DNA from 2 places in the Lamprobacter sp. genome. Region 1 is predicted to be linked to the other one. Evidence: predicted binding sites of a transcription regulator. Region 1 holds the regulator's gene; the other holds the start of a gene.

Evidence for each region. The regulator FNR, encoded in region 1, switches genes on or off when oxygen is low (the NO sensors DNR and NnrR bind a similar motif). The targets are predictions, from matches to a motif close to TTGATNTANATCAA.
Region 2: the regulator FNR is predicted to act here: its motif matches at 3,570-3,583, upstream of ccoN (cytochrome-c oxidase, cbb3-type subunit I).

What each region holds. Positions count from the first base shown of each region.
Region 1 covers NZ_JAYESN010000026.1:43,405-50,575, reverse strand. The annotation lists gene VBE63_RS09280 (transglycosylase SLT domain-containing protein) at 1-260, opposite strand, end outside; gene VBE63_RS09275 (class I SAM-dependent methyltransferase) at 400-1,167, shown strand; gene rnhA (ribonuclease HI) at 1,157-1,636, shown strand; gene dnaQ (DNA polymerase III subunit epsilon) at 1,683-2,426, shown strand; gene fnr (fumarate/nitrate reduction transcriptional regulator Fnr) at 2,538-3,296, opposite strand; gene VBE63_RS09255 (sulfur globule family protein) at 3,597-3,998, opposite strand; gene VBE63_RS09250 (CTP synthase) at 4,256-5,950, shown strand; gene kdsA (3-deoxy-8-phosphooctulonate synthase) at 5,950-6,783, shown strand; gene eno (phosphopyruvate hydratase) at 6,861-7,171, shown strand, end outside.
Region 2 covers NZ_JAYESN010000030.1:34,237-41,407, reverse strand. The annotation lists gene surE (5'/3'-nucleotidase SurE) at 1-510, shown strand, start outside; gene VBE63_RS10225 (protein-L-isoaspartate(D-aspartate) O-methyltransferase) at 555-1,199, shown strand; gene VBE63_RS10220 (peptidoglycan DD-metalloendopeptidase family protein) at 1,474-2,319, shown strand; gene rpoS (RNA polymerase sigma factor RpoS) at 2,348-3,394, shown strand; gene ccoN (cytochrome-c oxidase, cbb3-type subunit I) at 3,758-5,209, shown strand; gene ccoO (cytochrome-c oxidase, cbb3-type subunit II) at 5,250-6,107, shown strand; gene VBE63_RS10200 (cbb3-type cytochrome c oxidase subunit 3) at 6,100-6,315, shown strand; gene ccoP (cytochrome-c oxidase, cbb3-type subunit III) at 6,302-7,171, shown strand, end outside.

The DNA of each region.
Region 1 (7,171 bases):
CGGACGCGATCCCAGAGATCGCCGCCCGCTCCGCGATCGACATAGCGATGTCGGCTCCTAGTCTTGCCGTCGTCGCGACCGATGACCCGGACGTCGATCGCGGGGCGAACATAGCCGTACTCTCGAGCTGAGACCGAAAAGGTCTGGCCACTACTGGCGATGGTATCCTCGGGCGGCTGGTGGCTGGCGCAGCCGATGAGCTGGAGCGGAAGGCCGATCGCGACGCAGGCAAGCAGGGAGGTTCGAGCAGCACTTTGCATAAAAGACCGAGCAGCGACTGGAGAAAAAGATGCGCTTCGTTCTTGTTTTGTCGCGCTTCGCGGCTCAAATATACGGGAAAACCCGGAGGCTTTCCAGCGCACTTTCCAGCGCAAGGTGCGATCCATGTCGAGCCCTTCAATGATGTCCCGCCAGCAGGACGACAGCGCGGCTCTGGATGACCTTGCTGAGTGGTTCAAGACGCCAATTGGCCGCGAGGTCGTTCAGCTTGAGCGTGAATGTATCGAACGGATGATCGAGAATTCCTTTGGCCATTTTCTGGTGCAGGTCGGCTGCATGAGCGACTTCCGTGGCGCCTTCGAGCATAGCCGTATCCGGTCGCATGTGGTGCTCAGCGAACCCCCCTGCTCGGACTGGTCAGGCTCGCCCCTGCGCGCGAAACCGGCTGAGCTTCCATTAGCGCCGGTGAGTGTTGATGCCTTGCTGCTGCCGCACACGCTCGATTTCGCCTTGCAGCCGCAACGCGTGCTGCGCGAGGCCGAGCGTGTTCTGATCCCGGAGGGGCGTATCCTGATCATCGGCTTCAATCCATTGAGTCCTTGGGGCCTGATGCGTGGGGCGCTGCGCCATCGGCAAGCACCCTGGGGTGGCAATCAGTTAACCTCATCCCGCCTCATCGACTGGCTCGACCTGCTGGGCTTTCAGTTGGAGGTGCGACACTGGTTATTATTTCGGCCACCTCTGCGGTCCGCCTTTAGCCAGCGCCTCAATTGGCTCGAAGAAGCCGGTACACGCTGGTGGCCCCTGTTTGGTGGCATCTATGTGGTGCGCGCGGTCAAGCGCGTGAGCCTTTCCACTCCGCTGCGACCGCGCTGGAGACAACGCCCAGCATTTCTGCCCAGCGGCGCCGTGAAGCCAACCGCCCGTGAAGGTCATCATGTCCGCTAGTCAGTTGTCTGCCGCAAAGGCGCAGAATGAACGCCCAACGGCCGTTGAGGTCTTCACCGATGGCGCCTGTAAGGGGAATCCGGGGCCCGGTGGTTGGGGGGCGTTGATGCGTTATGGCGCACACGAGAAGGAGCTCTTCGGAGGTGAGTCGCAGACCACGAATAACCGGATGGAATTGATGGCAGTGATTCAAGCACTTGAGACCCTCAAGCGGCAGAGCAGCGTGATACTGACCGTCGATTCGCGCTATGTACAGGATGGGGTCGAGCGCTGGATGGCGCGTTGGAAGCGCAATGGCTGGATGACCAAGCAGGGGAGTCCGGTGAAGAACCAGGATCTCTGGCAACGTCTCGATCAGGCACTGGCTGGCCATCGCGTGAGCTGGCGTTGGGTCCGCGGCCACAGTGGACATGCGGAGAATGAGCGTGCCGACCAACTCGCCAACCGGGGCATCCCAAAGCGGGCCTGATCCCCAGGCTCAGATCTCCCAGGCTAAACAGTTTAGGAAGGGTGTGATGCGACAGCTTGTTGTCGATACGGAAACCACCGGGCTTGAGCCCAGCGAAGGGCATCGGGTCATCGAGATCGGCTGTGTCGAGGTGGTTGAGCGCCAGCTGACCAAGGCCAACTTTCACCGCTATCTTCAACCGGATCGCGAGATCGATGCCGGAGCAGTTGCGGTGCATGGGATCTCGAATGCCTTCCTCGCCGACAAACCGCGCTTTGCCGAGATCGCCGAAGAGTTGATTGACTATCTGCGTGGCGCCGAGCTGATCATCCACAATGCCGCGTTTGATGTCGGATTTTTGAATCATGAGCTGAGCCAATGGCGTCCAAATGCCCCCCGCATCGAGGATTTATGCACGGTTGTCGACACCCTCGCATTAGCGCGGCAGCGGCATCCTGGGCAACGCAACAGCCTTGATGCGCTCTGTCGGCGCTACGAGATTGATAACAGTCGCCGCGATTTGCACGGGGCCTTGCTTGACGCCGAGATCCTTGCCGACGTCTATCTGGCGATGACCGGCGGTCAGGTCGCGCTGGCGCTCGGCAGCGAGTCCACCCCTGATCATCACGGCGGGCAGGCCGAGGCTGGGGTCTTACCGAGACGGGTGCGGAAGGACAGGCCGCCACTGCGCATCCTGCGTGCGACAGATCTTGAACGCTCTGCACACCTCGCCCGTCTCCAGGCGATCAACGCTGCGAGCGACGGCGGCTGTGTCTGGATGTCGTTGTCGGGCAAGACCAGAGCACCCTAGGCCCATCGTCCATGCCGGAGTCTTACCTACCTGGGTTCGGCAAACAGACTCCGGTGTGCCGAGGGGCTTGAACCCGGCAAGGCGTTTGAATCTGGCAGGACGGTGCCGCGGTCAATTCGAGCGCTGTTTATGGGCACTGGATGGCGGTGCACCGGCCATCATCTCGAGCGCGCTCAGGTTGAGTACCTCGACGTGCTTGCGATCGACACGGAGCATGCCGTCTTCTTGGAAACGGGTGAAGAGCCGGCTGACGGTTTCGACCGCGAGACCAAGATAGCTGCCGATCTCATGCCTGGACATGCTCAGGTAGAAGTCGGTTGGCGACAAACCACGCTTGCTGAGTCGGCTCGACATGCTGGTGAGGAAGGCCGCGAGTCGCTCCTCGGCATTCTTCTTGCCGAGCAGCAGCAGCATATCGGCGTCCTGCCCGATCTCCTTGCTCAACAGACGATACATCTGGTGCTGCAGCGAGGGGATCGAGGCCGCGAGCTCCTCGAAGCGTTGGAAAGGCACCTCGCAGATCGCTGAGGTCTCGAGCACCTTGGCAGAGCAGGCATGGCAAGACTTGTCGATCGCATCCAGGCCGATGATCTCACCGGGAAGATGGAAACCAAGCACCTGCTCGCCGCCTTCCTCACTCGGCGCATAGGTCTTCACCGAGCCCGTCTTGACGACATAGAGGGAGCGGAAACGCTCGCCACCTCGGAACAGGTGGTCGCCGCGATGCAGTGGGCGAGAGCGTTTGATGATGGAGTCGAGGCGATCGACATCTTCCGGCGCGAGTCCCATCGGCAGACAGAGCTGCGATAGTGAGCAATTCTTGCAGGCGACTCGGATCGTGTCGAACGAGATAACTTTTCGCTGAGTCAAAGCAAGCTTCCAGTGTGTGGTTTAACCGTATTCTGCAACTCAAGTTGACATGCATCAAGCGTCAATCTGATTTGCATACACGCGCGTTGCGTATTGAAATTAACGGTCAGGATTTCGCGGGGCACACGCAAACGCTGTCGCGAGGGGCGGCAAGCGTGACGATGAGGGCGTTACAGTCCGGTGCTCGCTTCCGATCAGGGCCATCTGCGCGCTCGCTGACAGCCCTTGGGCACGGCCGGCGGAAAATAGAAAAAGCCGCGCCGAGGCGCGGCTTGGGCAGAAACGGTAATGAGCCGTTACTTACTTGGCCTCAGGAGCAGCCGGGGCGGCTGGAGCCATCGGCGCGCCGTAAGGCATGCCATAAGGGGCGCCGTAGCCGTAAGGGGCACCATAGCCGTAACCTGGATAGCCGTAGCCATAGCCGGGGTAGCCATAGCCGTAACCGTCGCCATAGCCGCGACCATAGCCATAGCCGCGCCCGCGGCCATAACCCCGGCCACCACCGCTCATGCTCATGTTGAAGTCGCCGTAGCCGTCACCCAACATGTCGCTGAACATGTCGCCCATGCCGTCGCCCCAACCGTTGCCGTAGCCAGGACCACCGTAGCCGGGGCCGCCCCACCATGCCTGGGCAGCGCTCATCGAGAAGGCAGCGCTGGTGGCAATGGCGGCAATGCCCATGACCTTTGCAAACTTGTTCATTGTGATGCTCCGTAAGGGTGGTAAATCGATCCGCCGCAGCCCCTGCGATCTGTGTGGGTCAGCTCCGCGTCGAGCTGCGATGGAGGTCCGCAGAGAACGAACGCCGCGGAGTATACGTGCAGCGGATACTGCTTGTGAAGTCCATGATCGACGCCATGGCATCGGACCTTTCTCGGTCGGAATTGTGAGGTCGCAGCCAATTTGCTACCTTGAGAGGGGTATCCTATCCAGACCCAAGTCGTCTGCCTCCACAGGTCATGCCCAAGTTTATTTTCGTTACCGGCGGCGTTGTCTCGTCGCTCGGCAAAGGTATTGCGTCCGCGTCCCTGGCTGCGCTGCTCGAAGCGCGCGGTCTCAAGGTGACGATGATCAAGCTCGATCCCTACATCAATGTCGATCCGGGCACCATGAGTCCGTTTCAGCATGGTGAGGTTTATGTCACCGATGATGGTGCCGAGACTGATCTTGATCTCGGACACTATGAGCGCTTCCTCCGCACACGGATGGGGCGCAACAACAACTTCACCACCGGCCAGATCTACGAGAGCGTGATCCGCAAGGAGCGCCGGGGCGACTACCTCGGTCGTACCGTGCAGGTGATCCCGCACATCACCGACGAGATCAAGGCGTCGATCCGCCTCGGTGCCGACGAGACCGATGTCGCCATCGTTGAGATCGGTGGCACTGTCGGCGACATCGAATCGCTGCCCTTTTTGGAGGCGATCAGGCAGATGCGGGTCGAGGTCGGCGTCGAGAACGCGCTGTTCATGCACCTCACCCTGGTGCCGTTCATCCCGGCCGCCGGCGAGATCAAGACCAAGCCGACTCAGCACTCGGTCAAGGAGCTGCGCTCGATCGGTATCCAGCCGGACATCCTGCTCTGCCGCGCCGAACGCGACCTGCCAGATGAGGAACGGCGTAAGATCGCGCTCTTCACCAATGTTCCGGAGCGGGCGGTGATCTCAGCGATCGATGCCGATCATATCTACCGCATTCCAATGCTGTTGCACGCGCAGGAGCTCGATGCGCTGGTGGTCAACCAATTCCGCCTCGAGGTTCCGGAGGCCGATCTGTCCGAGTGGCAGCGGGTGCTCAAGGGGCTCGAGCATCCGCAAGAGCGGGTCACCATCGGCATGGTCGGCAAGTACATGGGGCTGACCGAGGCCTATAAGTCGCTCTCTGAGGCCCTGATCCATGCCGGCGTGCAGACCAGCACCCGGGTCAATATCCGTTATCTCGACGCGGAGGAGATCGAGACCAAGGGGCCGGGCTGCCTCGATGGGCTTGACGCGGTGTTGGTTCCAGGCGGCTTTGGCGAGCGTGGCATCGAGGGTAAGATCGGCGCGGTGAGCTATGCGCGCAAGCAGCGCATCCCCTATCTGGGAATCTGCCTTGGCATGCAGGTCGCCGTCATTGAGTACGCGCGCAATGTGGCCAAGCTGGAGGGCGCCCATAGCACCGAGTTCCAGCAAGAGACGCCGCATCCCGTGATCGCCTTGATTACCGAGTGGCAAACCGAACAGGGCAAGCGCGAGACGCGCAATGCGGAATCCGATAAGGGCGGCACCATGCGCCTTGGCGGGCAGAACTGCCGGTTGGAGCCGGGAAGCCTGGCGCGCGCAACCTACGGCACCCCCCAGGTGCGCGAGCGGCACCGGCATCGCTATGAGTTCAACAACCGCTATTGTGATGTCTTGAAAGACGCTGGGCTGCGCTTCTCTGGCTGGTCGTTGGACTCGAAACTGGTCGAGATCGTTGAGATCCCCGATCATCCCTGGTTCGTCGGCTGTCAGTTCCATCCTGAGTTCACCTCGACTCCGCGTGACGGCCATCCGCTGTTCCGTGGGTTCATCGAAGCGGCCTTGGCGTATCAACAGCGCAAGGGCCGCGAGCTGACCGGCACCCATGCCAGTGCATCGCGGCCACTTAAAGGGCCGAAGGAGCTGGTCTGATGCAACTCTGCGGCTACGAGGTCGGCCTTGAACATCCGCTATTCCTGATCGCCGGTCCCTGCGTGATCGAGAGCGAGACGTTGGCGCAGGAGACCGCCGGGCGACTGCAAGAGATGACCCAGGCCTTGGGGATGGCATTCATCTTCAAGTCCTCCTTCGATAAGGCCAATCGTTCATCGATCGACGGTTTTCGCGGCTTAGGTGTCGAGAATGGACTGAAGATCCTTGAGGGGGTTCGCGAGCGCATCGGTGTTCCGGTGCTGACAGATGTGCACGAAGAGACGCCGCTAGCTGAGGTCGCCGCCGTCGTCGATGTATTGCAGACGCCGGCATTCCTCTGTCGTCAGACCAACTTCATCCTGGCGGTCGCCTCGCAAGGACGGCCGGTGAACATCAAGAAGGGCCAATTCCTGGCGCCTTGGGATATGGCGCTTGTGGTCGAAAAGGCGCGTTCAACTGGCAACCAGGAACTGATGGTCTGTGAGCGCGGGGTCAGCTTCGGCTATAACAACCTGGTCTCGGACATGCGCTCGCTGGCGGTGATGCGCGAGACAGCCTGTCCGGTCGTGTTCGATGCGACACACTCGGTGCAGCTGCCGGGTGGCCAAGGGCGCAGCTCGGGCGGCCAGCGCGAGTTCGTGCCTGTCTTGGCGCGCGCTGCTGTAGCGGCGGGCGTTGCCGGCCTCTTCATGGAGACCCATCCGAATCCGGACCAGGCAAAGAGTGATGGACCCAATGCCTGGCCACTAGATCGGATGGCCGAGCTCTTGGGAACCCTTGCGGAGCTTGATCGGCTGGTTAAGATCCATGGATTTCCGGAGCAACGGCTCTAACAGACCCAATCGCGAATCGAGCGTCGCGCTGGTCCCTGAGCTACACCCTTTTTTGCGCTTTCAAAGAGGTTCACCCCATGTCTGAAATCGTTGATGTCCGCGCCCGTGAGATCCTGGATTCGCGCGGTAACCCCACTGTTGAGGTGGATGTGATCACGGCCGAAGGTGCCCTCGGTCGGGCCGCGGTGCCGTCCGGCGCCTCGACCGGTTCGCGCGAGGCCCTTGAGCTACGAGATGGTGATCAATCGCGCTATCTTGGCAAAGGCGTGTTGACTGCCTGTGCCAATGTGAATGGCGAGCTGCGTGATGTGGTCGCAGGCCTTGAAGTGACCCATCAGGAGGCGCTGGATCGGGCCATGATCGAGCTCGATGGCACCGAGAATAAGGC
Region 2 (7,171 bases), on a different contig from region 1:
GAGGAGGAGCCTGACCTGGTCGTCGCGGGGATCAATCACGGCCCAAATCTGGGTGACGATGTGATCTACTCCGGCACCGTTGCGGCAGCGACCGAGGGTCGCTTTCTGGGCCTGCCGGCCTTGGCCATTTCCATCGACTCGCATGAGCCGCAGTACCTGGACACCGCTGCTGCGGTGGCGACGCGGCTGATTGCTGGACTCAGTCATCATGCGATGACAGGGAGCACCATCTTGAACATCAATGTTCCCGATCTGCCCCTGTCGGAGCTGCGCGGCATCCGGTCGACGCGGCTGGGTCATCGGCATAAGGCCGAGCCGATCGAGCGCATCCTCGATCCTCGCGGGCGACCTATGTTCTGGGTCGGTCCGGCTGGGCCGGAGCAGGATGCAGGCGAGGGCACCGACTTTTATGCGGTTCGCCAGGGCTATGTCTCGGTGACCCCCTTGAAGATCGATCTGACCCGCCACGAGGCGGTTGAGCCGTTGGGGCGATGGTTGGAGACGCTGTGAGCGAGCTTGCGCGGGCGCGCGACTCAACGGCTGCGGGTAGCGGCATGACCTCGCTACGGACCCGGGAGCGGCTGGTGCAGCGGCTTCTGGCGGCTGGTCTTGAGGACGATCTGGTGATCGCGGTGCTGCGTCAGTTGCCGCGCCATCTGTTCGTCGAAGAGGCGCTGGCAAGCCACGCTTATGAGGATTCGGCATTGCCGATTGGCTGGGGACAGACCATCTCGCAGCCATACATGGTCGCGCGCATGACCCAGGCGTTGCTCGCCGCCGGTCCCGTGCAGACGGTGTTGGAGGTGGGGACTGGCTCTGGCTATCAAACCGCGGTGCTTGCGGCGCTGGTGCGGCGGGTCTACAGCATTGAGCGGATCAGCTCGCTGCAGGCCCGTGCCGAGCAGCGATTGCGGGCGCTGAAGCTGCGCAACGTGCGGCTGCGCCATGCTGATGGCAGTACAGGTTGGGCGGAGTATGCTCCGTTCGACGGGATTCTGGTGACGGCCGCTGCCAGCGGCATTCCGCGCCGACTGGCCGAGCAGTTGGCGCCCGGCGGGCGCATGGTGCTGCCGATCGATTGTGGGCGCGGCCAGGTGCTGGTGCGTTTGCTCAAGAAGCGTCGCGGCCAGCGTTCCGGGTATCAGCACGAGGTGCTGGAGCCTGTGTCCTTTGTGCCTTTACTCGGGGGGCTTGCCTGATGCGTTTCTTCTCGGCCATGTTCCACCCGGTGATGGTCTGGTCGTGCCCTCCCGATGCCGCTAGGCATCTGAGAGCATTGCGATTGGCCGAGTTTAGGTTCTTTGCCCTCTTGCCGGATGTGATGCCGGATGTGATGCTCGCTCCGATAGGTCGGGCGCAGCTAACGAAAGGCAGGCGGTTTGCGCTTCTGACAACACTGACCTTGGCCGCTGGCGGGCTGCTCGGGTACTGGCTTGGCCTGGTGCTACTGTTGCATTGACTCTGGTGTGCGTTGTGGTCGCTCCGCTGTGCTTTCTGCGACGTTTTGGTCGGTTCTGGGCACGTTCGGCGGCCCTGTTGCTCGTGCTCGTACTCATGCTGGACGGTTGTGCTGGTCGCGGCTTCGCACCGGTTGAGGATCGCGTCTATGGACCGGCGCCACCGGGTTTCTATCGCGTCCGCTCCGGCGATACCCTGAGCGAGATCGCTGAGGATAAGCGCATCAGCATGCGCAAGCTCGCGGCCTGGAATAATCTCGGTGCGCCTTATCCGATTTATGCCGGTCAGTTGCTCCGGATCGAGCCACCGCGTGGCGTCAAGGCGGGGGGGGGCACACGCAAGGTGGCTGCTCGCAGCAGCGCTAATGCAGGCCCAAAGACTGGTCCAAAGCCGCCAAGTCCAAAGCCGGCGTCCAAGGCGAGCGCCAACACCGGTGTCCTGGCGAGTCCGTCGGCGAAGCCTGGCAGTGCGGCGCGCGCTTCGGGGGTGACTTGGGCTTGGCCTGTCTCGGGTCGGTTGGTGCAGGAATATCGATCGAATGATCGCACCCGGCAGGGGATTCGGATTGCTGCAGCGGCTGGCACGCCGGTGACTGCCGCCGCCGATGGTGAGGTGGTCTACAGCGGTAGCAGTGGACTCGCCGGTTACGGCAATCTTATTATCGTCAAGCACAGTCCAAGGTATCTGAGCGCTTATGGCTTCAACCGCCTTGTGCTCGCCAGTGAAGGAGCCTCGGTTAAGCGCGGGCAACAGCTCGCCGAGGTTGGCCAGGCAGCCGATGGACGACCAATGTTGCACTTCGAGATCCGTCGCGACGGCGCAACCGTTGATCCGCTGCTGTTCTTACCAGCGTCACGATGAGCCTAGCGGCCGCACCCAGGGGGGATTCATGTCAGCGGTGACACCGGAAGAGGATCCGGACGGGGACGCGCTTCCCGATGAGGACGAGATCCTGATCGACGGCGAGAACGCTGATGAGGACGATCCAGACCTGCCGGAAACCGACACGCCAGATGAGGATGAGCTGTCAGAGGCTGATCATCCAGCGGCCGGGTTGCCGCAGGTATCGGATGCACCGAACAAGCGTTATGCCGCTAGCGATACCGAGCTCGATGCAACGCGCCTATATCTGAACGAGATTGGCGAGTCGAAGCTGCTCTCGGCGGATGAGGAAGTGCGCTACGCGCGATTGGCTCAGCAGGGCGACGAGTCGGCGCGACAGCGCATGATCGTCAGCAATCTGCGCTTGGTGGTCAAGATTGCGCGCCGCTATCTCAATCGCGGGCTGCCGCTGCTCGACCTGATCGAAGAAGGTAACCTCGGTCTGATCCGTGCCGTCGAAAAGTTCGACCCGGAGCGCGGCTTTCGCTTCTCGACTTATGCGACCTGGTGGATTCGCCAGACCATCGAGCGCGCGATCATGAATCAGACGCGCACGGTGCGCCTGCCGATCCATGTCGTGAAGGAGATCAACGTCTACCTGAAGGCGACGCGCCTGCTCTCCCAGCAGCTTGACCACGAGCCTACCACCGAGGAGGTGGCAGAGCTGCTCGACAAACCGATCGCCGAGGTCAAGCGCATGCTCGGCCTAAACGAGCGAACGACTTCCGTGGATACCCCATACGGCAAAGACGCCGACAAGCCGCTGGTGGATCTGCTTCAGGATGAGGCGGCCCATGATCCCAGCGATGACATCCAGGACGTCGATATCCATACCAACCTCGATCATTGGCTTGAGAAGCTCAACGAGAAACAGCGTGAGGTGGTCGAGCGTCGGTTCGGTTTGCATGGCTATGAGCATTCGACGCTGGAGCGCGTGGCGCAGGAGCTTGGTGTGACGCGCGAGCGGGTACGGCAGATCCAGATGGACGCGTTGCGCCGGCTGCGCGATATCCTAGAGAAAGAAGGGTTTTCGCTCGAGTCGTTTTTCAAGTGAGCGGGGGGTTGGCTGTGCTCCCAAGCTCCCAGGATGACCTCATGACCAAGGCTCGTTCTCAGTTATTGGCTGGGCTGTTTTGGACGCCCGTTGTGCCTACCGCTGATCGGTCTTCTGGCGCTAAATATCCATAAAAAATAAAAGGTTATGGATTGCGGTCGTTGGCCTTGCTGAGTTGACATAGATCAGCTAAACCGGGGTCAAACGCCACACTCGGCCCTGTCCGCTGGCCTGCTTTGCCTTGACATTACGCAATCGATCCAGTCTTATTGCGCGGTCAGGTGCCACGGGGCGGCACACCATCAACATATCGGGCTGGAGTGCCCAGTCACCTCTCTTTTTCCCAGCCTGTTTGGGGGGTCTATGGAAGCCACAGCCGACTATGCAGCGGAGCGAAAATACGACTTTGAGGTCGTCCGCTGGTTTACGATCATGGCCGTCGTCTACCTGGTGGTAGGGGCCGGCGTCGGTGTCTATATCGCGTCCGAGCTCGCTTGGCCGTTTCTGAATTTTGATAATCCTTACATCTCTTTCGGTCGGCTTCGGCCCGTACACACCAATGCGGTGATCTTCGCCTTCGGCGGCTGTACCCTGATGGGTACTGCGTTCTACACGGTCCAGCGCACCTGCGGCGTCAGCCTCTGGAGCAACAAGCTGGCCTGGTTCACCTTCTGGGGCTGGAACCTCATCATCGTCCTGGCGGTGATCACGCTGCCCCTGGGCTTCACTCAGTCGAAAGAGTATGCCGAGCTTGAGTGGCCGATCGATATCCTGATCGCCGTGGTCTGGCTGGCGTTCACCTTCAACTTCATCATGACCATCGCCAACCGGAAGTCATCGCACATCTATGTGTCGAACTGGTTCTTCCTGGGCATGATGGTGATGATCGTCTATTTGCACGTCGTCAACAGCCTATCGATCCCGGTCGGGCTGATGAAATCTTACAGTCTGTTCTCCGGCGTGCAGGACGCGATGATCCAGTGGTGGTGGGGCCATAACGCGGTCGGCTTCTACCTCACGGCTGGCTTCCTCGGCATCATGTATTACTTCGTGCCGAAGCAGGCGAATCGCCCAATTTACTCTTATCGGTTGTCCGTCATCCATTTCTGGGCGCTGATGTTCGGTTACGTCTGGCTCGGCGCGCACCATCTGCAATATACCGCGCTACCAGACTGGACCGGTTCGCTGGGTGCTGCGGTGTCGCTCGCAATGATCATCCCATCCTGGGGTGGCGCGGTGAACGGCATGATGACCCTCTCGGGCGCTTGGGATAAATTGCGCACCGACTACGTGATGCGCTTTCTGATCATCGCGCTGGCCTTCTATGCCATGTCGACCTTCGAAGGGCCGGTGATGTCACTGAAGACCGTCAACGCCCTCTCGCACTACACCGATTGGACCATCGGTCATGTTCATTCCGGCGCCTTGGGCTGGGTTGCGGGTATCTCGATCGGTGCGATCTACCATCTGATGACGCGCTTGTGGCATACCGAGATGTGGTCCGAAAAGCTGGTTAACCTGCACTTTTGGACGGCCACCATTGGCACCGTCATCTATGTGGTCGCCATGTGGGTATCCGGCATCATGCAAGGCCTGATGTGGCGTGCCTATGACGAATACGGCACCCTGGCCTACACCTTTGTCGAATCGGTCGCCGCCATGCATCCCTACTACGCGATGCGTGCGGTTGGCGGTGGCATCTTCCTGTTCGGGGCGATTGTCATGTTGTTTAACGTGCTGATGACGGTGCGTAAATCCGTGACTGCGGGGAGTCTGCGTGAGGCGCGGGGCACGCCAGCCGTAGCTGCCGCCTAAGCCTAATCGCAACCGCCGAATCCCGAGGAGTAAAGGTTAAATGGCTGATAAAAACACACCACCAAAAGGAATCCAGGAGCGCTTGGAGCGCAACATCTGGGGGCTGCTGATCGTGACCGCGATCGTGCTCTCGGTGGGTGGCATCGTCGAGATCGTCCCGCTCTTCTATTTGAAGAGTACTGAGGAAGCTAACCGGTTTCCTGAGATCGTTTGGCAGGAGGCCGGGAGTACGCCTATTGTGTCGGTGACCTACGAAACCGATGAGCAGGGTAATCCGCTGCGATTCAAGACCGATGAGCAGGGCAACTTCATGCGGAAAGCTAATGGCGAATTGGTTCAAGACCCGCGTCGTGGTATCCCTCGAGCCATCGAAACCAGTTGGAACTGGAAGCCCGGTGATGGCATCCGCCCTTATACGGCCTTGGAGTTGGCCGGGCGAGACATCTACCAACGCGAGGGCTGTTATCTCTGTCATTCACAGCAGGTGCGGCCATTCCGTGATGAACGCGAGCGTTATGGCCATTATTCATTGGCATCGGAATCGATGTTTGATCATCCCTTCCAATGGGGCTCCAAGCGCACGGGGCCGGATATGGCCCGCCTAGGCGGTAAGTATTCCGATGAATGGCAACGCCAGCACCTGCGTGATCCCCGCTCGGTGGTGCCAGAATCGGTGATGCCCGGTTATCCCTGGCTGGATGAGGAGCGCATTAAACCGAGTAAGATTCAGCGTCACATGAAGGGCCTACGTGCGATTGGCGTACCCTATAGCGATGCCGATATCGAGGCGGCTACAGGGCTGTTGCATGGCAAGACGGGTATGGACGCCATGGTGGCTTACCTGCAAGTCCTGGGCACCATGGCAAAGCTCGATCCTGGAGTGGTCTATCGTGAGTAGCCTCTCGGACTATTTCGAGACCGATTGGGCAGCGATGACGGCAACCGACTGGGTCGGGACGATTCTCACGGTTGTGATCTTCGCGCTTTTGGTCGTGGCCTACTTCCAGGTCTTTCGGCCAAAAAATCGGGACAAGCTCGAAGCCAGGAAGCACATCCCGTTTGAAGATGATCACGAGGACCTCGGAGATAACGATGGCCGACCATAACCCCTTTCCAGGCGAAAACAACACGGGTCACTTTTGGGACGACAACATCCGTGAGCTGAACAATCCGCCGCCGAAGTGGTGGATGATTGCACTTTGGGCGTCGATCGCCTGGTTTGTCCTTTACGGCATCCTCTACCCGATGTACCCAGTCTTGCCCTGGCAATCTCAAGAAGGCGGCGGGTTTACCAAGGGTATTCTTGGCTGGACCTCCATCAAGGAGTTCGAGCAGGGTATGGAACAGGTCGCGGAGGTGCGCGCCCAGTATGAGACCCAAATTGCCAGTATGACGCCGGAACAGATCCTGGCTGATCCGGGTCTGACGCAGTACACCCTGGCATCGGCAAAGGTTCTGTTTGGCGATTACTGCGCAGCTTGTCACGGCAGCGGTGGTCAGGGGAATCCAGGCTATCCGGTCTTGGCCGATGACGATTGGCTCTACGGCGGCTCGCTCGACAAGATCGTTGAGACCATCACCAATGGCCGCAAGGGGGCGATGACGGCCCACAAAGACATCTTGACCGAGGCCGAAGTCGATCAGTTGTCTCAATTCACGGTCGACTTGGCCAACGATGGCGAAGGTAGTGAGGCTGGCTGGGCGCTGTTCAACGAGAAAGGCTGTACGGCCTGTCATGGCCAGGCGGCAGACGGCATCCTGGCGGAGCTGCCGGATGGAACCATCGTCACTGTAGGGGCGGCAAACCTGACCGATAGCATTTGGCGTTTTGAGCCTGGTGGCTATGAGAGTGCGAAGCACACGATTCGCTACGGCGTGAATCAACCTGGTGTTGAGCAAACCCGGGATGCGGTGATGCCGGCCTTTGGTGGCTCGGTCGGAAATCTTGAAGGCAAGCTCGAG